Regions from separate parts of the Kitasatospora sp. NPDC090091 genome, predicted to be linked through region 2. Evidence: riboswitches for the same ligand, from Rfam matches in the RefSeq annotation. Region 2 holds a riboswitch; the other holds the start of a gene.
The links. Region 2 has a riboswitch for S-adenosylmethionine ahead of thrC (threonine synthase). Riboswitches for the same ligand answer to the same signal wherever they lie in the genome.
Positions count from the first base shown of each region.

Region 1 (9,509 bases), on a different contig from region 2:
AGCTTGTCCTCGGGCAGCGGGCCCAGGTCGCGCAGGAGCACCACACCGGACAGCGGCACCAGCGCCATCGAACCGATGAGGGTGTTGCGGATCATCTTGCGGCGGCCGAAGCCGGACTCCGCGGCACCGGTCCTGAACTGCTCGATGACGTCGGCACGGAGCTCGTCGTCGGCCTCGATCGGGTGACGCTCGGCCGGCAGCTCGTGGTCCGACATCAGGGTGCGGGCCCAGTGGACCGCGCCCGCGCCGATCATGAACAGGGCCAGGCCGAGGGTCATGCCCAGGGCGAAGTTCATCTCGCTGATGTGGCCCAGCGGCCAGACGTAGATGATCTTGTCCGGGTCGATGGCGACGAACGACGCGATGAAGCCGATGGTGGCGAGCATCGAGACCACGAACATCAGCGAGACCTGGCGCTCGGCCCGCTTGGCGGCCCGCTCGTCGATGTCGGTGCGACGCGGTTCGTGGGCCGGCAGGCCCGGGTCGGCGAACGGGTCGCCGTGGGCGGCCACCTCGTGGTGCCCGGCGGAGCCGTGCGACTCCGGGAGCTTCTCTTCTGACATGTCGTGGCTCATGACTTCTTGGCCTTGGTGGTGTGGGCGGCGACCCAGATCGCGACCGCGATGAGCGTTCCGAGACCGAAGATCCAGCCGAACAGGCCCTCGGTCACCGGACCGAGGCTGCCGAGCGTGAGACCACCGGGGTTCGGCTCATCGTTGGTGGTGTGGCGGACGAAGGCCACGATCTGCTTCTTCTGCTCCTCGGGCATGGTGGTGTCCGGGAACGACGGCATGTTCTGCGGGCCGGTCTGCATGGCCTCGTAGATGTGCTTGGCGTCCACGCCCTCCAGCGACGGGGCGTACTTGCCCTTGGTCAGGGCACCGCCCTGGCCGGCGAAGTTGTGGCACTGGGCGCAGTTGGTGCGGAACAGCTCGCCACCCTTGGAGATGTCCTCGGGGTTGGTCGAGGTGAACTGCTCCTCGGTCGGCGTCACCGGGCCGGGGCCGAGCGAGGACACGAAGGCGGCGAGCTGGTCGATCTCCGCCTGCGAGTAGATGGTCTTCTTGCGCGGCACCTGGGCGCCGGGCTGCTGGGCCGGCATGCGACCGGTGCCGACCTGGAAGTCGACCGCGGCGGAGCCGACGCCGACCAGGCTGGGACCGTCGCTGCTGCCCTGGCCGTTCAGGCCGTGGCAGGAGGAGCAGCCCACGGCGAAGAGCTTCTTGCCCTCATCGATCGCGAGCGACTGCGCGGCGACGTCGGCCTGCGCCTTGTCGGCGGGCGCGAACGCGGCGTACAGCCCCCCGGTTGCCGCCAGGGCGAGAAGTAGGACGACCAGCGCCGCCAATGGGTGGCGCCGTCGTGCGGAGAGCTTTTTCACGGAATAACCCCGGTGTCAGGATCTGGTCGACTGGTGGGTGCACCCGGCGGCCGGTCTGGCCGGCACGAGGCTGCCTCTCTAGGGCTGCGCGCGCGGTCGGTCGGTGGGAGCGTCGGCACCGGACGAAGCGGCCCGTCGCCGGTGAGGGCGGGGCCGTGCGCCGGTGGCCAGCGACCTGATCAGCTGGTTACTTGATCAGGTAGATGGTCGCGAACAGGCCGATCCACACGACGTCGACGAAGTGCCAGTAGTACGACACCACGATGGCGGCGGTGGCCTGCTCGTGCGTGAACCGCTTGGCTGCGTACGTCCGTCCCAGGACCAGCAGGAAGGCGATCAGACCACCCGTCACGTGCAGACCGTGGAAGCCGGTGGTCAGGTAGAACACCGTGCCGTACGGGTCGGAGGACAGCGAGAGACCGTCCTTCTTGACCAGCTCGGTGTACTCGAAGACCTGGCCGCCGATGAAGATCGCGCCCATCACGAAGGTGATGACGAACCACGAGCGGAGCTTCTTCACGTCCCCGCGCTCGGCAGCGAAGACGCCGAGCTGGCAGGTCAGCGAGGAGAGCACCAGGATCGTGGTGTTGACCGAGGAGAAGGGCACGTTGAGGGCGTGCGCCTTCTCGGTCCAGAACTCGGCTCCCTTGACGGAGCGGAGCGTGAAGTACATCGCGAAGAGGGCCGCGAAGAACATCAACTCGGAACTGAGCCAGACGATCGTTCCGACGCTGACCATGTTCGGCCGGTTGACCGATCCGTGCGCGTGCCCGGTTTCTACTGCTGTTGCTGTCGCCACGACGGACATTATGTCGGTCCCTTATTCCGTCTTCACGCCGGGGGGTCTCCCTCGGAGTGTCCGGTGCGTGCGGTATGCCCCGGTGGCGCCGGACGGGGCGTCCGGACAGGGACTGAGCAGCGGCGTGTCCCTTTTCTGACGGTTCTTCGCAGGCCCCTTCGACCCCCTTGCCCGGCGTGTCGCTGCACCGCTGCGGTGGGCCCGGGAAGTAAGGGGAGCGGACCCGCGGTCGGCCGTACGGGTGGACTGCGTGCGCGGGGGTGACGGGCCGTCCTCCGGGAGGGTGAGCCGGGGGCGCGGCGGCTTGAGGGGATCGTGCGGGACGGCCTCGGCGGAGGGTGATCGGGAGTAGCATCCGGAGTGAGGTGAACGTGGTCCGGATCACACGTGAGGGAGCAGGGCCCATGGCGTACAAGTCCGACGAGACGCTGACCGTCCTCGTCTACAGCCACGACCGCAACACCCGCGAGCAGGTGCTGACGGCCCTCGGCCGCCGGCCCGCCGAGGACCTTCCGGAGCTGGAGTACCTGGAGTGCGCGACGCACCCCGCGGTTCTGAAGGCACTGGAGAAGGGGGGCGTCGACCTCTGCGTGCTGGACGGCGAGGCGGTGCCGGTCGGCGGGCTGGGGCTCGCGCGGCAGCTGAAGGACGAGATCTACGGCTGCCCGCCGGTGCTGGTGCTGATCGGCCGGCCGCAGGACACCTGGCTGGCCGCCTGGAGCCGGGCCGACGCCGCGATCTCCCGGCCGGTGGACCCGGTGGCGCTCGCGGAGGCCGCCGCCACGCTGCTCCGGGCCCGGGTGGCGAAGCGGACGCCCGCCTAGGTCCGGTCCGGCGCGCGCCCCGCGGGCGCCGTCTCAGTACGAGAGAAGAAGTCCGGCGGCGGGACCTCGGCGTCCCGCCGCTCGATAGGCTGGCTCCATCCGTACGGACATCCCTTCCGGGAACCGACAACAGCTGGAGTCAGCCATGGTGAACGTGAACCCTGCGAACGGCGGCAACGACCCCGTGCAGGTGGTCCGCACCTGGCCCGACGTCCTGTCGGCACTGCTGAGGGGCGAGGACCTCGACCGCTCCGCCTCCTCCTGGGCGATGGACCGGATCATGAGCGGCGAGGCCTCCCCGGCCCAGGTGGCCGGCTTCATGGTGGCGCTCCGCTCCAAGGGCGAGACGGTGGAAGAGGTCACCGGCCTGGTGGACGCGATGTACGCGCACGCCGAGCCCCTCTCCATCCCCGGCCCGGCCGTGGACATCGTGGGCACCGGCGGCGACCGGGCCAAGACGGTGAACATCTCCACCATGTCCGCGATCGTGGCCGCCGCGGCCGGCGCGAAGGTGGTCAAGCACGGCAACCGGGCGGCGAGCTCCGCCAGCGGCTCCTCGGACGTCCTGGAGAAGCTCGGCATCAGCCTCGACCTGTCCGCCCGGCGGGTGGCCGAGGTGGCCGAGGAGGTCGGCCTCACCTTCTGCTCCGCGGCGCGCTTCCACCCGTCGATGCGGCACGCCGCGACCGCCCGGCGCGACCTCGGCGTCCCGACCGCGTTCAACATCCTCGGCCCGCTGACCAACCCGGCGCGGGTGACCGCGCACGCGGTCGGCTGCTTCGACACCCGGCTGGCCGGGCTGATCGCCGGCGTGCTGGCCGGGCGCGGCGCCCGCGCGCTGGTCTTCCGCGGCGACGACGGCCTGGACGAGCTGACCATTACCACCACCTCGCGGGTCTGGGTCGTCCGCGACGGCGAGGTCACCGAGACCACCTTCGACCCGCGCACGGTCGGCATCGAGCCGGTCGGCATCGAGGCGCTGCGCGGCGGCGACCCGGCGTACAACGCGGACGTGGCCCGCCGGCTGCTGGCGGGTGAGCAGGGGCCGGTGCGGGACGCCGTCCTGCTGAACACGGCCTCGGCCCTGGTGGCGCTGGACCTCACCGACGCGCCGCTCGCCGACCAGCTCGCGGCGGGCATGGCGCGGGCCGCCCGGGCGATCGACTCCGGCGCCGCACAGGATCTGCTGAAGCGCTGGGCGGAGGCCACCAGCAAGGCGTGAGAAGGCAGTTGGGGCCCGCGGGGAGGCGTTCCCGCGGGCCCCTCGTGCTGTCCGGATGGCGGAACGCTGTTTGACCACCCCGGCGGGCGCGACCTAGAGTCTTGGCCAGGTCATGAGTGACAGCGCGAAGCCCCAGCTTGCTGTCCGGCAACCCTCCGTCCGTGGCGGGGTGCCCTGGGTGAGGACCGGGCCCCGTGGCGATCCGCCCGCGGGGCAAGCGCGGACGCCGGACGACATGCACCCCGGGGTCCTCACCCCGTGAAGGAGTGCACCCGTGTCCCTGCTCCCCACCGAAGTCCGTGCCCCGCTCGCCGTCCTCGGCCGCGACGTGCAGGTCCCGCTCGCCGACGGTGCGAAGGTCGAGTACGCCGCGCTCGACTACGCCGCCAGCTCCCCGGCGCTGCAGCGGGTCTGGGACGACGTCGCCGCCTACGCCCCGTACTACGGCAGCGTGCACCGCGGCGCCGGCTACCTCTCCCAGCTCTCCACCGACCTGTTCGAGCAGAGCCGCCGCACCGTCGCCGGGTTCCTGGACCTGCGCGAGGGCGACCAGGTGGTCTTCACCCGGGCCACCACCGACTCGCTCAACCTGCTGGCCGGCGCCGTCCCGGCGGGCACCCGGGTCTTCGCCTTCGAGACCGAGCACCACGCCTCACTGCTGCCCTGGGCCCACGCCGGGCTGGCCGTCACCTACCTGCGCGCCCCGCGCTCGCGGGCCGAGGCGGTCGCCGCCCTGGACGCCGCGCTGGCCGCGGCGCCCGAGGGGCCCAAGCTGCTCTGCGTCACCGGGGCCTCCAACGTCACCGGCGAGCTCTGGCCGGTCGCCGAACTGACCCGGACCGCCCATCGGCACGGCGCCCGGGTGGTGCTGGACGCCGCCCAGCTCGCCCCGCACCACCGGGTCTCGGTCCGGGAGCTGGACGTGGACTGGATCGCCTTCTCCGGCCACAAGATCTACGCGCCGTTCGGCGCCGGGGTGCTGGCCGGCCGCGCCGACTGGCTGGACGCGGCCGACCCCTACCTGGCCGGCGGCGGCGCGACCCGGACGGTCGCCCGGGAGGCGGACGGTTCGGTCGCCGTGCAGTGGCACACCGGCCCGGCCCGGCACGAGGCCGGCTCGCCGAACGTGATCGGCGCCTACGCGATCGCCTCGGCCTGCCGGGCGCTCACCGAGGCCGGCTGGGACGCGCTGGAGGCCCGCGAGCAGCAGCTGGTCGCCCGGCTCACGGCCGGCCTGGCCGAGATCCCGCAGGTGAAGGTGCTGAACCTGTTCGGCGCCGGCTCCGCGCGGGTGGGCGTCCTCTCCTTCGTGGTGGAGGGCTGGAACAGCTCGCACTTCTCGGCCGCGCTCTCCGCCGAGTACGGCATCGGGGTGCGCGACGGCCTCTTCTGTGCGCACCCGCTGGTGCGCACGCTGCTCGGTGACGAGGACGTGGCACCGTCGGAGTGCGGTGCCCCCGAGCCGTCGCTGCCGGGCGAGCGGAGCCTGAACGCGATCCGGGTCAGCTTCGGCGCCGGAACCCCGGACGAGCACGTCGAGCGGTTCCTCACCGCCGTCCGCGAGCTGGTCACGGACGGCGCGGCGTGGACCTACCGCAACGAGGGCGGCCGCTGCGTCGCGGCGGTGCAGGTCGACCGGGGCCGGCGCGCGGGCTGAGCCGGCCGCTGCGGGGCTCCGGGCGGGCTGCTACTCGTCCAGGCCGAGCGCGAAGGCGGCTTCCAGGTCGTGCTGGGAGTAGGTGCGGAAGGCGATCTGGGTCTCGGTGTGGGCCACGCCCGGGACCTTGTTCAGCCGGCCGGGGATGACCTCCGCCAGGTCGTCGTGGTGGCGCACCCGCACCATCGCCACCAGGTCGTAGCCGCCGGTGACCGAGTAGACCTCACTGACGCCCTCGATGGCCGCGATCGCCTCGGCGATCTCCGGGATGCGGTCGACGCTGGTCTTGATCAGGACGATGGCGGTGATCACTGTTCCGGCTCCTTTGTGAGGTGCCGCCAGGGTATCGGGCGTCAGCCGGGGCGTCGCGGGGGACGGGTGGCGAGCGTGCAGGCGTAGAGGAAGCCGGCCGCGAAGCCGATCACGTGCACCAGGTAGGCGACCCCGGGCCCGGCCGAGTGCACCGACCACCACTGGAGGGCGAACCAGAGCCCGAGCACCAGCCAGGCCGGGAATCGCAGCGGAAGGAAGAGCAGCAGCGGGACGAGCGTGGTGACCCGGGCCCGCGGGTGCAGCCGCAGGTAGGCGCCGAGTACGGCCGAGATCGCCCCCGAGGCGCCGATCAGCACCCGGGTGGAGTCCGGGGCGTGCGCCTCGGCCAGCGCGAACCCGTACGTCGCCAGCGAGCCGGCCGCCAGGTAGAAGAGGGCGAACCGGGCCCGGCCGAACCGCTCCTCGACGCTGGGGCCGAAGACGTGGAGGAAGAGCAGGTTGCCCAGCAGGTGCAGCCAGCCGGCGTGCAGGAAGAGCGCGCTGAGCACCGAGAGCGCCGGGTGCTTGCCCGGCGTCGGGGCGGCCGGGCAACCGGGCACCGGGTCGGGGGCCTGCGCCAGCTGTTCGGCGGTCAGCGGCCGGCCGGCCAGCAGCTCGGCGGGGACGGCCCCCCAGCGCTGCTCGTACCGCTGCTCGGCGCAGACCCGCGCCTGCCCGCGGCCGTAGAGGGGGTTGATGCCGGCAGCCGGGCCGAGCAGGAAGACCAGGGTGTTGAGCGCGATCAGGGCGTAACTGACGGCCGGGACGGCCGCGGCCGGGCGACCGCCCCGCGCACCGGTGTGGTCGAGGACCGGGATCGCCATGCGGCCAAGCATCCCTCCGCGGGGCACCGGTGACACCGGGCGTGCGGCAGGTGGGCTAACTGCGGAACGCCCTGACCGGTGGCCGCGGTGGTTGCCCCAGGCAATAGGCTTGGGGCGGGCATTCCCGCCTCCCGCCGCCGATGCCGGGGCTCCGGGGGGAGCGCCTGAGCCCACCCAGGGACCACCGAGAGGATCCCCGATGACCGTCCCCGCTCTGACGCCCGAGACCCGTTGGCGCTGCACGCTCTGCGGCAACCTCACCCGCTTCGACGTGACCCGGTCCCTGCGGGTCACCGAGTTCCTCCACTTCGACCTGGCCGGCGAGTCCAAGGTGGAGGAGACCGAGGTGCACAGCGAGACCGTCGAGTCGGTGCGCTGCCGCTGGTGCAACGCGGTGGACCAGGTCGAGCTGGTGGCCCGCCCCGGCGCCGAGGACGCGGCGCCGGCCGAGGGCGCCGAGCAGGGCTGATGCCGGGCCGTGCGGTGGGCGGTGGGCGGCAGGGCCGCCCACCGCACGGGACAATGACAGGCGGAGCGCACGGAGCGTGACGACAGGGACGGCCGCGGTCGGCCGTACCCGCTGGACCAGGATCGGAGCCGAGGACGTGGTGGACGCAGCGAACGAGCCCGCGGGGCCGCAGCGGCGGCAGCCCGCTGTGGACGCGCAGGCCCCGGACGCGGCCGAGACCGAGGCCGCCCCGTCCGCAACCGCGGCCCCGGCCGACCCGGCCGCCGGTGAGGAGCCCGGCGAGGAGCCGGCGGCAGGCCGCGCCGCCGAGCAGCTCGACCGGCCGCTGCCCGAGGGCGTGCGCCGCCGGGTGGTCGGGCTGGCCGCCGACGCGCTCGGCGGGCTGCCCCCCGGTGAGCTGCCGCAGTCGCTGCGCCAGTACGCCAAGTTCACCCCGGCCCGGCGGGCCAAGTACGCGGCCACCGCGCTGGCCGCGGCGCTGGAGTCCGAGCCGGCCTTCCGGGTGCGGATAGCGGAGCGGCTGCGGCTGGGCCAGCCCGACCTCGTCCGGGCGCTGGAGTCGGGCACCGTTCCCGCGGCCGCCGACCCGATGGACGTCGCCGCCGCCGCCTACCTGGTCCGGTCGGCGGGCTGGAGCCGGCTGGTGGCCGAGGCCGGCGAGGAGGCCGAACGGGCCGGTGCCGAGGGCGCGGTGGCGGAGGCCGCCCAGCTGGTGGAGAAGCTGCAGGCGGAGCTGGCCGAGCTGCGGGCCGCCGCCCGCGCCGACCTGGACCGGCACCGGGCCGAGTCGGAGGACGTCCGCAAGGAGGGCGACTCGCTGCGCCGGAAGGTGCGGTCGCTGGAGAGCGACACCCGGCGGGCGCAGGCCGAGACCCGCCGGGTCTCCGCCGAACTGGATGCGCTGAAGGCGCAGGCCGCCGCCGAGCGCAGTGCGGCCGAGAGCGAGGCGCGGCGGCTGCGGCACCGGATCTCCGAGCTGGAGACCACCGTGGAGCAGGGCCGCCGTTCGGCCCGCGAGGGGCGCAGCGTCGAGGACATGCGGCTGCGGCTGCTGCTGGACACCGTGCTGCAGTCGGCGCAGGGGCTGCAGCGGGAGCTGGCGCTGCCGGTCTCCCAGATCCGCCCGGCCGACCTGGTGGAGGCGGTGGTGCCGGGCTCGGCCTCGCCGCACGACGTGGCCCGGCGTGCCCTGGCCGAGGACGATCCGGCGCTGCTGGACCAGCTGCTGGCGATCCCGCAGGTGCACCTGGTGGTGGACGGCTACAACGTGACCAAGACCGGCTATCCGACGCTGCCGCTGGAGCAGCAGCGGATCCGCCTGCTGGGCGGCCTGGCGATGCTGGCGCAGCGCACGCAGGCGGAGGTCACCTGCGTGTTCGACGGGCAGGACCTGGACGTGCCGGTGATCATGGCGCCGCCGCGCGGAGTCCGGGTGCGCTTCAGCCGGACCGGGGAGACTGCCGACGAGCTGATCCGCCGCCTGGTGCGGGCCGAGCCGCAGGGCCGTCCGGTCGTGGTGGTCTCCACCGACCGGGAGGTCGCGGAGGGCGTGCGGAAGGCGGGCGCGCGCCCCGTCGCGTCGGTGCTGCTGCTGAACCGGCTGGCCCGGCCGTAGGCTTCCGCAGTGGCCGGGCAGACCCGCGTGACGCCTGCTCAGCGCCCGGTTTGCGGTCGTGTGACGATTTCGTGAAGTCATGGCGGGCGGCCGGAGTTCACGCCATCGGGGGAGTGGCGGAAAGCCTGGATCTTCACTAGGGTCTGGCGTCAAACCTATTTTCCGGATTCTCACTCGATCGGGTGAGTCCATTGGAAGAAGGAGCCGGTCCCTTGGCCTCCCACCGCCGTCCCAAGCAGCCGAGCCGCGCGCGGGTCTCCGTGCTCACCGCTGCCGCTGCGACCGCGGTCGCTCTCTCCGCCCAGGTCGCCGCCCACGCCGCGCCCACCCCGTCGCCCAAGAAGGACGACGTGAAGGCGCAGATCGACCAGCTGCAGGAGGAGGCCGAGCAGGCCACCGAGAAGTA
Region 1 covers NZ_JBIVDY010000001.1:206,160-215,668, forward strand. Annotated here, with positions in the region: gene ACIPSC_RS00920 (Rieske 2Fe-2S domain-containing protein) at 1-563, opposite strand, end outside; gene ACIPSC_RS00925 (c-type cytochrome) at 572-1,381, opposite strand; gene ACIPSC_RS00930 (heme-copper oxidase subunit III) at 1,569-2,189, opposite strand; gene ACIPSC_RS00935 (hypothetical protein) at 2,585-3,004, shown strand; gene trpD (anthranilate phosphoribosyltransferase) at 3,150-4,226, shown strand; SAM riboswitch class IV at 4,335-4,452, shown strand; gene ACIPSC_RS00945 (aminotransferase class V-fold PLP-dependent enzyme) at 4,501-5,883, shown strand; gene ACIPSC_RS00950 (Lrp/AsnC family transcriptional regulator) at 5,914-6,195, opposite strand; gene ACIPSC_RS00955 (rhomboid family intramembrane serine protease) at 6,237-7,019, opposite strand; gene ACIPSC_RS00960 (hypothetical protein) at 7,219-7,488, shown strand; gene ACIPSC_RS00965 (NYN domain-containing protein) at 7,625-9,103, shown strand; gene ACIPSC_RS00970 (NlpC/P60 family protein) at 9,316-9,509, shown strand, end outside.
Region 1: it holds a riboswitch for S-adenosylmethionine, as region 2 does, so the genes downstream of both, ACIPSC_RS00945 (aminotransferase class V-fold PLP-dependent enzyme) here and thrC (threonine synthase) in region 2, are expected to answer to the same signal.

Region 2 (9,509 bases):
ACGGCGGCGGGCCCGCACGACGCGTGTCGTGCGGGCCCGCCGCGAAGCAAGAGGTGCACCAGCCGATGGGCCGAGCCGAACTCCTGGGTGTCGGAAAGGTCAGACCGCCGCGCGGACCATGTCCGCCTGCGGGCCCTTCTGCCCCTGAGAGATCTCGAACTCGACCCGCTGGCCCTCCTCAAGGGTGCGGTAGCCGTCCATCTGGATCGCGCTGTAGTGGACGAAGACGTCCGCACCACCGTCGACCGCGATGAAGCCGTAACCCTTCTCCGCGTTGAACCACTTGACGGTGCCCTGAGCCATTCCGAACTCCCCTAGTGCTGTGCTGGCCCTTCACGCGCCCGCGGGTCTGCGGGTGCGGGTCTGGTTGAGGCCGGCCCGGGGAACCCCCCCTGGGCACAGCCGTGCACGCCGCAATCCCCGCCGAGACCACCGGACGGCGTCCGGTGTACGGGCGATTGCGTCGACCGCGGCTGAATGTATCCGGATCGACGCCCTCTGCAACAGGCCCAATCGCCGGGAATTCACCGGGCCCGCCAAGGGGCAGATCCGACGGAATCGGAAGGAACGCCGCAATTCACGCCGGACATAGCGGACGGATTACCCAAATCCCCTCAAGAATTCTGACATCGGCCTGACATGTTTCACGGCCGTGGAGCGGCCGGCGGTCTCGGCGGCCGGACGGGGAACGGCGGTGCGGGCGCGGACGGATTCGACCACCGGTACGAGGGGGAGGGGAGCCCCGTTCCCGGTCGAGCCACACTCTACTCCGACTGGGAGTGCAAATATTCCCGCCAAAATACGACCGGCCACCCCGGGTCGGAATTCCGTCCCGGGGCGGCCGACTCGGCAGTCGGACGGCTCAGCAGCCGCCGGCCACCGCCGGAATGATCGAGACGCTCGCGCCGTCCTTGATCTCGGTGGCCAGACCCTCCGCGAACCGAACGTCGTCGTCGTTGACGTAGACGTTGACGAAACGGCGCAGCTTGCCGGTGTCGTCCAGAATGCGCGCGGCGATCCCGGCGTGGTTCCGGTCCAGGTCGGCGATGACGTCGCCCAGGGTGGCGCCCTCGGCGCTCACCTCGGCGGCGCCGCCGGTGTAGGTGCGCAGGATGGTCGGGATGCGGACGTTGGCGCTCATGGGGGGCTTCTCCTAGCTGGGGGTGGGTCAGGCGGAGGCGAGGCCGGCGTCGCGGAACGAGGCCAGCGTCGGGCGGATGACGGCGGTCATCCCGGCGTCGGAGACGGCGTCCAGCGTCTTCAGGCCGTCGCCGGTGTTGATCGCGACGGTCTCCTTGGCCGGGTCCAGCTGTCCGGTCTCGACCAGCTTCTTCAGCACGCCGACGGTGACGCCGCCGGCCGTCTCGGCGAAGATGCCCTCGGTGCGGGCCAGCAGCTTGATCGCGGCCACCACCTCGGCGTCCGTCACGTCCTCGACCGCACCGCCGGTGCGCCGGGCGATGTCCAGCACGTACGGGCCGTCGGCCGGGTTGCCGATCGCCAGCGACTTGGCGATGGTGTCCGGCTTGACCGGGCGGATCACGTCGTGGCCGGCCTTGAACGCCGCCGACACCGGCGAGCAGCCCTCGGCCTGGGCGCCGAAGATCTTGTACGGCCGGTCCTCGACCAGGCCGAGCTTCACCAGCTCGCGCAGCCCCTTGTCGATCTTCGTCAGCTGGGAGCCCGAGGCGATCGGGATGACGATCTGCTCCGGCAGGCGCCAGCCCAGCTGCTCGCAGATCTCGTACGCCAGCGTCTTGGAGCCCTCGCCGTAGTACGGGCGCAGGTTGACGTTGACGAAGCCCCAGCCCTCGCCGGCCGGGTCGCCGATCAGCTCCGAGCAGAAGCGGTTCACGTCGTCGTAGTTGCCCTCGATGCCGACCAGTTCGCCGCCGTACACACCGGCCATGACGACCTTGCCCTGCTCCAGGTCGTGCGGGATGAACACGCAGGACTTGAAGCCCGCCCGGGCGGCCGCGGCGCCCACCGCGCCGGCCAGGTTGCCGGTCGAGGAGCAGGAGAGCGTGGTGAAGCCGAACGCCCGCGCCGCCTCGATCGCGCAGGCGACCACGCGGTCCTTGAACGAGTGGGTCGGGTTGCCGGAGTCGTCCTTGATGTGCAGCTGCGCCGTGAAGCCGAGCTCGCGGCCCAGGTTGTCCGCCTTGACCAGCGGGGTCCAGCCAGGGTTCAGGTTCGGCTTGCCGGCGACGTCGGCCGGCACCGGCAGCAGCGGGGCGTAGCGCCAGATCGAGGCCGGGCCGGACTCGATCCGCTTCCGCAGCGCCTCGGCGCCCTCGCTCCCGAAGTCGTACGCGATCTCCAGCGGCCCGAAGCACTCCAGGCAGGCGAAGCTGGGGCCGAGCGGGAACCGGGTGCCGCACTCGCGACAGGACAGCGCGGCGGCGGGGCCGAGGTCAACGGTGCTGACGGGTGCGGCAGTGTCGATAGCCATGGTGGCGGAGGCCTCTCTCCTCATCTTCCCCGCGGCGCGGTTGCGCCACAGGCCGGAATTGGCACCTGTCCCGCCGGGGCCTGTAACGACAGCCGCGCGAGAAGGTTGCCGGGACGTCAACGGGCCGTTCCCTCAGTCCCTCTGGATGAGCTCTGTGAAGTTGTTGGTCCTGCTCAGCGGCGACCCCGGCGTGCGAAGGTCCGACCGCTGTACGAAGACTGTATCCGAAGGCGTGAAGCTTGAACGGGACCGTCCGCCACGCGAGATGGCCCGTTCCACCCGACCGTTCCACCCAGCTGTTCCACCTGATCCGCCCCACCCGACCGCTCCAACCGACCCGCTCCACCCGAACCCCGCCGAGGAGAGACCCGTGCCCGCCGACCCGACACCCGAGCTCGTCCCGCAGGCGGCGTCCTGGCTGCGCCGGCGCTCGTGGAGCGCGGCCGACCGTCCGGTGCGCACCCTGCTGGAGGCCAAGCGGGCCGCCGGCCGTGCGGGCAGCGTCAGCGTCGTCCTGCCCGCGCTGGACGAGGAGGCCACGGTCGGCGACATCGTCCGCACGGTCCGCCGGGAGCTGATGGAGCGCCTGCCGCTGGTCGACGAGCTCGTCGTGGTCGACTCCGGCTCCGCCGACGGCACCGCCGCCGTGGCCGCCGCCGCGGGCGCCCGGGTGGTCCACCGGGACGAGATCCTCCCCCGGCTGCCCGCCGCCCCCGGCAAGGGCGAGGTGCTCTGGCGCTCGCTGCTGGTCACCCGCGGCGAGATCGTCTGCTTCATCGACGCGGACCTGCGCGAGTTCGACCCGGCCTTCGTCTCCGGCATCGTCGGACCGCTGCTCACCGACCCCGGCATCCAGCTGGTCAAGGCCATGTACGACCGGCCGCTCGAAGTGACGCCGAGCGACTCCGCCGCGGGGGACGCCGCGGTGGTCCCGTCCGGCGGCGGCCGGGTCACCGAACTGGTCGCCCGCCCCCTGCTGAACCTGCACTGGCCGGAACTCGCCGGTTTCGTCCAGCCGCTCGGCGGCGAGTACGCGGCCCGCCGCTCGCTGCTCGAACGCCTGCCCTTCCCCACCGGCTACGGCGTCGAGCTGGGCCTGCTGGTCGACGCACTGGAGACCGTCGGCCTGGACGCGCTGGCCCAGGTGGACGTCGGGGTGCGCCACCACCGCCACCAGGACGGCCAGGCCCTCGGCCGGATGGCCGCCACCATCTACCGCACGGCACTCGAACGGCTGGACCGGACGCACCGGCTCAAGGCCTCCGCCGATCTGGTGCACCCGCTGCTCACCCAGTTCACCCGCGATCCGGAGACCAGGGAGTTCACCGCGCACACCCACCCGGTGACGGCCCTGGAGCGGCCCCCGATGCACACCGTCCCCGAGTACGCGGGCCGCCACCCGGCCCGCTGAGGGGTTTGCGGCCCCGGGCCCCCGGCAACCTACCCATCATGGGCGATCTCACGACCGAGCGTTCGAATTCGACCGGCACCGCCCCGGTCCTGGTGGCATCCAACCGGGGACCGGTGTCGTTCAGCACGGCGGAGGACGGCACGCTGGCCCTCCGCCGGGGCGGCGGGGGCCTGGTCTCCGGGCTCTCCGCGATCGGCGACCCCGACGCCGTCTGGGTCTGCGCGGCCCTCGGCGACGCGGACCGCCGGGCCGCCCGGGAGGCCCCGGACGGCCGCCTCGACCGGGCCGGCCACGATGTCGGCGGGCAGGCCGTCCGGATGCTGGACATAGACCCGGAGACCTTCGCCCGCGCCTACAACGGCGTGGCCAACTCGACCCTCTGGTTCGTCCACCACCTGCTGTACGCCACCCCCACGGCCCCCGCCTTCGACGCCGGCTTCCGCACCGAGTGGCAGGCGTACACCGCCTACAACGCCGCCTTCGCCGAGGCGCTGGCGGCCGAGGCCGCCCCCGGAGCGGCCGTCCTGGTGCAGGACTACCACCTCTCGCTGGCCCCCGCGCTGCTCCGCGCCGCCCGGCCGGACCTGCGGATCGGCCACTTCTCGCACACCCCGTGGGCCCCGCCCGAGTACTTCCGGCTGCTGCCCGACGACGTCGCCGAGGCCGTGCTCACCGGCATCCTCGGCGCCGACCGGGCCGGCTTCCTGACCCGCCGCTGGGCACTCGCCTTCGCCGAGTGCTGCGCCGCCGTGCTCGGCGCCGAGGTCGACCGGGAGGCCCTCACCGTCACCCACGCGGGCCGCACCACCCGCCTCGGCGTCCACGGCCTCGGGGCCGACGCCGACTTCCTGCGCGAGCGCGCCCACCGCCCGGACGTCGAGGAGCGGCTCGCCGCGCTGCGCGAGGCCGTCGGCGACCGCCGCACCGTCGTCCGGGTCGACCGCACCGAGCTGAGCAAGAACATCGTCCGCGGCTTCCAGGCCTACCGGCACCTGCTCCGCACCCGCCCGGAGTGGCACGACCGCGTCGTCCACATCGCCTTCGCCTACCCCTCGCGGACCGACCTCGCCGAGTACCGCGACTACACCGCGCGGGTCCGGGAGCTGGCCGCGGAGATCAACGCCGAGTTCGGCACGGACTCCTGGCAGCCACTGATCCTGCACGTCAACGACGACTTCCCGCGGTCGCTCGCCGCCTACCGGCTGGCCGACGTCGCCCTGGTCAACCCGATCCGCGACGGCATGAACCTGGTCGCCAAGGAGGTGCCGGTGGTCTCCGATCGGGGCTGCGCGCTCGTCCTCTCGCGCGAGGCCGGCGCCCACGCCGAGCTCGGCGAGGACGCGCTGAGCGTCAACCCCTACGACGTGATCGCCACCGCGGACGCGCTGCACGCCGGGCTCACCATGGCCGCCGACGAGCGCGCCGACCGCACCAAGCGGCTCGCCGCCGCGGCCACCGCGCTGCCGCCGCAGCAGTGGTTCCTCGACCAGCTGGACGCGCTGCGCTGACCGCCCGCCCGGGGCGGAGCGGCGCTCAGCATCAGGGCCTGACCTGTGGCGCGGCCCCGGCCTGATTCACAAGTCAGGCCTGGGCCCCGAGGACCGCCCCGAGCGCCGTCAGCAGCTCGACCACGCCGGCCGGGCCCGCCACCACCAGGTCGGCCCGGTCGGCGAGCTCCTTCACCGGCGCGTCGCCCACCGTGCCGCTGCAGACCAGCAGCCCCGCGACGCCCTCGCCGCGCAGCCGCTCCACCGCGTCGAAGGCCGCCAGGTCGCCCAGGTCGTCCCCCGCGTACAGCACCGAGCGCGCCCCGCGCTCGCGCAGGTAGCCGGTCAGCGCGGCCCCCTTGTCGACCCCCGGCGGACGCAGCTCCAGCACCAGCCGTCCCGGCTCCACCACCAGCCCGTGGGCCTCGGCCAGCGCCCCGACCGGCGCACGCAGCAGCGCCAGCGTCTCCTCGGGTGCCTCTGTGCGCCGGGTGTGCACCGCCAGCGACCGCCCCTTGTCCTCGACCCACGTCCCGGCCGGCGCCCCTGACTCCGCCAGCACCCCGGCCAGCTCGGCCCGTGCCCGCTCCACCCCCGGGTGCGCCGGCGGCGAGGTCAGCTCCCCCGCCTCCCAGCGCTCGGCGCCGTAGTGGCCGAGCACCACCACGCCGGTGAGGGCGTCCAGGCCGCCGTACTCCACCGCCAGCGCGGCCGGCCGGCCGGTCACCACCACGATCGACCCGACCCGCGGTGCCAGGGCGGCCAGCGCCCCGGCCGCGTCCGGATGCGCCCGTGCGGACGCGGGGTCGGCCACGATCGGCGCCAGCGTCCCGTCGAAGTCCAGTGCGACCACCGCGTCCCGCGGCGCCCGGAGGATCTCCGCCAGGCCCGCGCGCCCGGCATCCGTGGTCGGCGGCACACTCTGCTCAAGGCCCATGCCCGGACCCTACCCACGCGGCCCCGGCCGGACTCCCGCTACCGGGCGGCCCGGCGGGCGTCCCGGATCCGGCGCAGCCGGTTCACCAGGACCGGAGCGTGCGCCAGCGCCTCCGGCCGGTCCAGCAGTGCGTTCAGCAGCTGGTAGTACCGGGTGCTGGAGAGACCCAGCTCCTCCCGGATGGCCCGCTCCTTCGCTCCGGCCGTCCGCCACTGGCGGCCTTCGAGCTCCAGTACCGCCAAGTCACGCTCACCGAGTCCACCCGTGCCGGCCACGAGCCACACCTCCGCCCACCACTACGGAGTGTCATTCTGCCCCGCGGACCCGACACACTCTGCGCCCCGCGGCCGGGGGCGTCCCCGGATAGCGTCGACCCCATGACCGCCACGACGCCCAGCTTCGCCCTGCACATCCCCGCCGCCGAGCTCGAACCCGACCCGCTCGACCCGGCCCAGATCGTCTCCGGCACCCCCGAGGTCTCCGGCCGCGTGCTCTCCGAGTCCGCCGACGGCCGCCAGCTCCGCGGGATCTGGCAGATCACCCCGGGCGTGGTCACCGACGTGGAGGCCGACGAGATGTTCGTGGTGCTGAGCGGCCGGGCCACCATCGAGATCGAGGACGGCCCGACGCTCCACGTCGGCCCGGGCGACTGCGGCGTCCTGCGCGCCGGGGACCGCACCACCTGGACGGTCCACGAGACGCTCCGCAAGGCCTACGCGATCAGCCTCTGACTCCCCCCGCCCCGAGCCGAAGGGCCGCGCCGGTGTCGAAAGCGACGAGCGACGAGCGACGCAGGAGCGCTGGAGCGCTGGAGCGAGGAGCGTCGGCACCGGGTCCGGAGCGGCCCGGGAGGCGAGCGGGCGAGTAGCAGCCCGGGTTCTCACTTGCGGACCCGGGCCGCTTCCTTCACCGCGGCCTCCTGCAGTCCCTCCAGCACCTGCTTGGGGTCGCCGGTCACGGCCGCGCCGATCCCCGTCTTGATGCGGTTGCTGACCTCGGCCCACGCCGGGTCCCCGAACGGGTAGAAGCTGGCGTTGGCCAGCCCGGCCGCGAACTGCTTCAGGTCCTCGTGCCGGCCGCCGCCCGCGGTCATCTCGGCGAAGGCGTCCTGGGTGACCGGGAGAAGGTTGTAGGCCTCGTCGAACTTGAGCTGGTTCTCCTTGGCGTAGACGAAGGAGAGGAACCTGCGGATCTCGTTCTTGTGCCCGTTGGCCTTGAACGCCATCATCCAGTCCGCCACGCCGAGGCCGGCGGTCTTCGCCAGGCCGTCCTTCCGCGGGATCGGCGCCGTGCCGTAGTCGACCTTGGCCTTGGCGGCCATCCGCAGCAGCGTCGGGTGCCCGTTCAGCATCGCCACCTTGCCGGCCGCGAAGTCGGTGAAAACCGGGGTGCGGTTCATCGTGCCCGGCTCGGGGTACGTCAGCTTCGTCTCGACCAGGTTGGTCCGCAGCCATCCGAAGGTGGCCTGGTTCTGGGCACTGTCGATGGTGTAGTTGCCGACGTCGTCGGAGAGGCTCCCGCCGCCGCTCAGCGTCCACAGCATCGACTCGGCCGGCGCCTCCTCGGGCCCCAGCGGCAGCCCGTACGGCACGACCCCGGGCACCTTGGCCCGGATCTTCTCGGCGGCCTGCCGCAGCTCGTTCCAGGTGGCCGGCGGCTGGGTGATGCCGGCCTTCTGGAAGATCGCCTTGTTGTAGAAGAGCACCCGTGAGGAGGAGACGAACGGGATGCCGTACTGCGTGCCGAGCACCTGCCCGGCGTGGCTGAACGACTCCAGCATGTTGGCCTGGGTGTCCAGCGAGAGCACGTCGGCGACGGGGTAGAGCCGGTCCGCCGCGGCCTGGTCGGCGAAGCCGCCGGTCTGCACCAGGTCGGGCGACCTGCCGCTGCCCACCAGGTCGGCGACCCGCTTGCCGATGTCCGTCCAGCCGACCACCTCTACGTCGACCTTGATGCCCGGGTTGGCGGTCTCGAAGCGGCGGGCCACGTCCTGCCAGTAGAGCTTGGAGCCGGTGGCCGCGTCCTCGCCGTAGTCGGCCGCCACCAGCTTGAGGGTGACCGTCCGGTCGCCCTGGCCGCCGCAGCCGGTGAGCAGCAGCGCTCCGGCCAGCGCGGTGCCGAGCAGCCGGGTGGGAGCCTGGGCACGCCTGTTCAACGCGGGTACCGCCTTCGGGGGGAGGAAACCGGCCGGACGGGGGGAAATCCGGCGGGGAGGCCGCCACCCTGCCAAACCTCCGGCACAGTGGTCCAGACCTCCGGGCGTTACCCGACGGGTAGTTATCGAAGTGCGGGGGTCGTTGCGCGATGCGCAACGACCCGGCTCCGAACCGGGGCGAACCCGACCGTGCGGGGCGCACGCAAAGTGCCGCACACCACATGGATCTGCGACAAAGCTCACCCCAGTTGGACCAGACCAATCCGACAACTGGACTAGACCTCTCCGACCTGGCCAAGGGAAACTGTCCTCCGTGAAGCACGTCATCGCACTCGATGTAGGCGGCACCGGCATGAAGGCCGCGCTGCTCGCCCAGGACGGCTCCGTGCTGTTCGAAGCACGCCGACCGACCGGGCGGGAGCACGGCACGGAAGCCGTCGTCGCCGCCATCCTCGACTTCGCCGCCGACCTGGCGGACGAGGGCCGCAGCCGCTTCGGCGTCGCGCCGCTGGCGGCGGGGGTCGCCGTCCCGGGGACGATCGACGAGAAGAACGGCATCGCGGTCTTCTCGGCCAATCTCGGCTGGCGGGACCTCCCGCTGCGCGAGCTGCTGGGCACGCGCCTGGCCGGGCCGGGCGGCGCCGCGATGCCGGTCGCCCTCGGCCACGACGTGCGCTCGGGCGGCCTGGCCGAGGGCCGGCTCGGGGCCGGGCACGGTGTCGGCCGCTTCCTGTTCATCGCCCTCGGCACCGGCATCGCCGGCGCCATCGGCATCGACGGCCGGATCGAGGCCGGCGCCCACGGGTACGGCGGCGAGATCGGCCACGTCGTGGTCCGCCCGGGCGGGCCGCCCTGCGGCTGCGGCGCCCGCGGCTGCCTGGAGACCCTCGCCTCCGCCTCCGCCGTCTCCCGCGCCTGGGCCGGTGCCAGCGGGGACCCCGACGCCGACGCGGCATCCTGCGCCGTCGCGGTGGACGCCGGGGACGCCCGCGCGGTCGCGGTCTGGCAGCACGCGGTGGACGCCCTCGCGGACGGGATCGTGCTCGCCCAGAGCCTGCTCGACCCGT
Region 2 covers NZ_JBIVDY010000008.1:73,780-83,288, reverse strand. Annotated here, with positions in the region: gene ACIPSC_RS15920 (cold-shock protein) at 100-303, opposite strand; gene ACIPSC_RS15915 (ubiquitin-like small modifier protein 1) at 863-1,141, opposite strand; gene thrC (threonine synthase) at 1,169-2,452, opposite strand; SAM riboswitch class I at 2,470-2,604, opposite strand; gene ACIPSC_RS15905 (glucosyl-3-phosphoglycerate synthase) at 2,823-3,863, shown strand; gene ACIPSC_RS15900 (trehalose-6-phosphate synthase) at 3,902-5,371, shown strand; gene otsB (trehalose-phosphatase) at 5,445-6,287, opposite strand; gene ACIPSC_RS15890 (DUF3263 domain-containing protein) at 6,326-6,571, opposite strand; gene ACIPSC_RS15885 (cupin domain-containing protein) at 6,665-7,018, shown strand; gene ACIPSC_RS15880 (extracellular solute-binding protein) at 7,168-8,442, opposite strand; gene ACIPSC_RS15875 (ROK family protein) at 8,756-9,509, shown strand, end outside.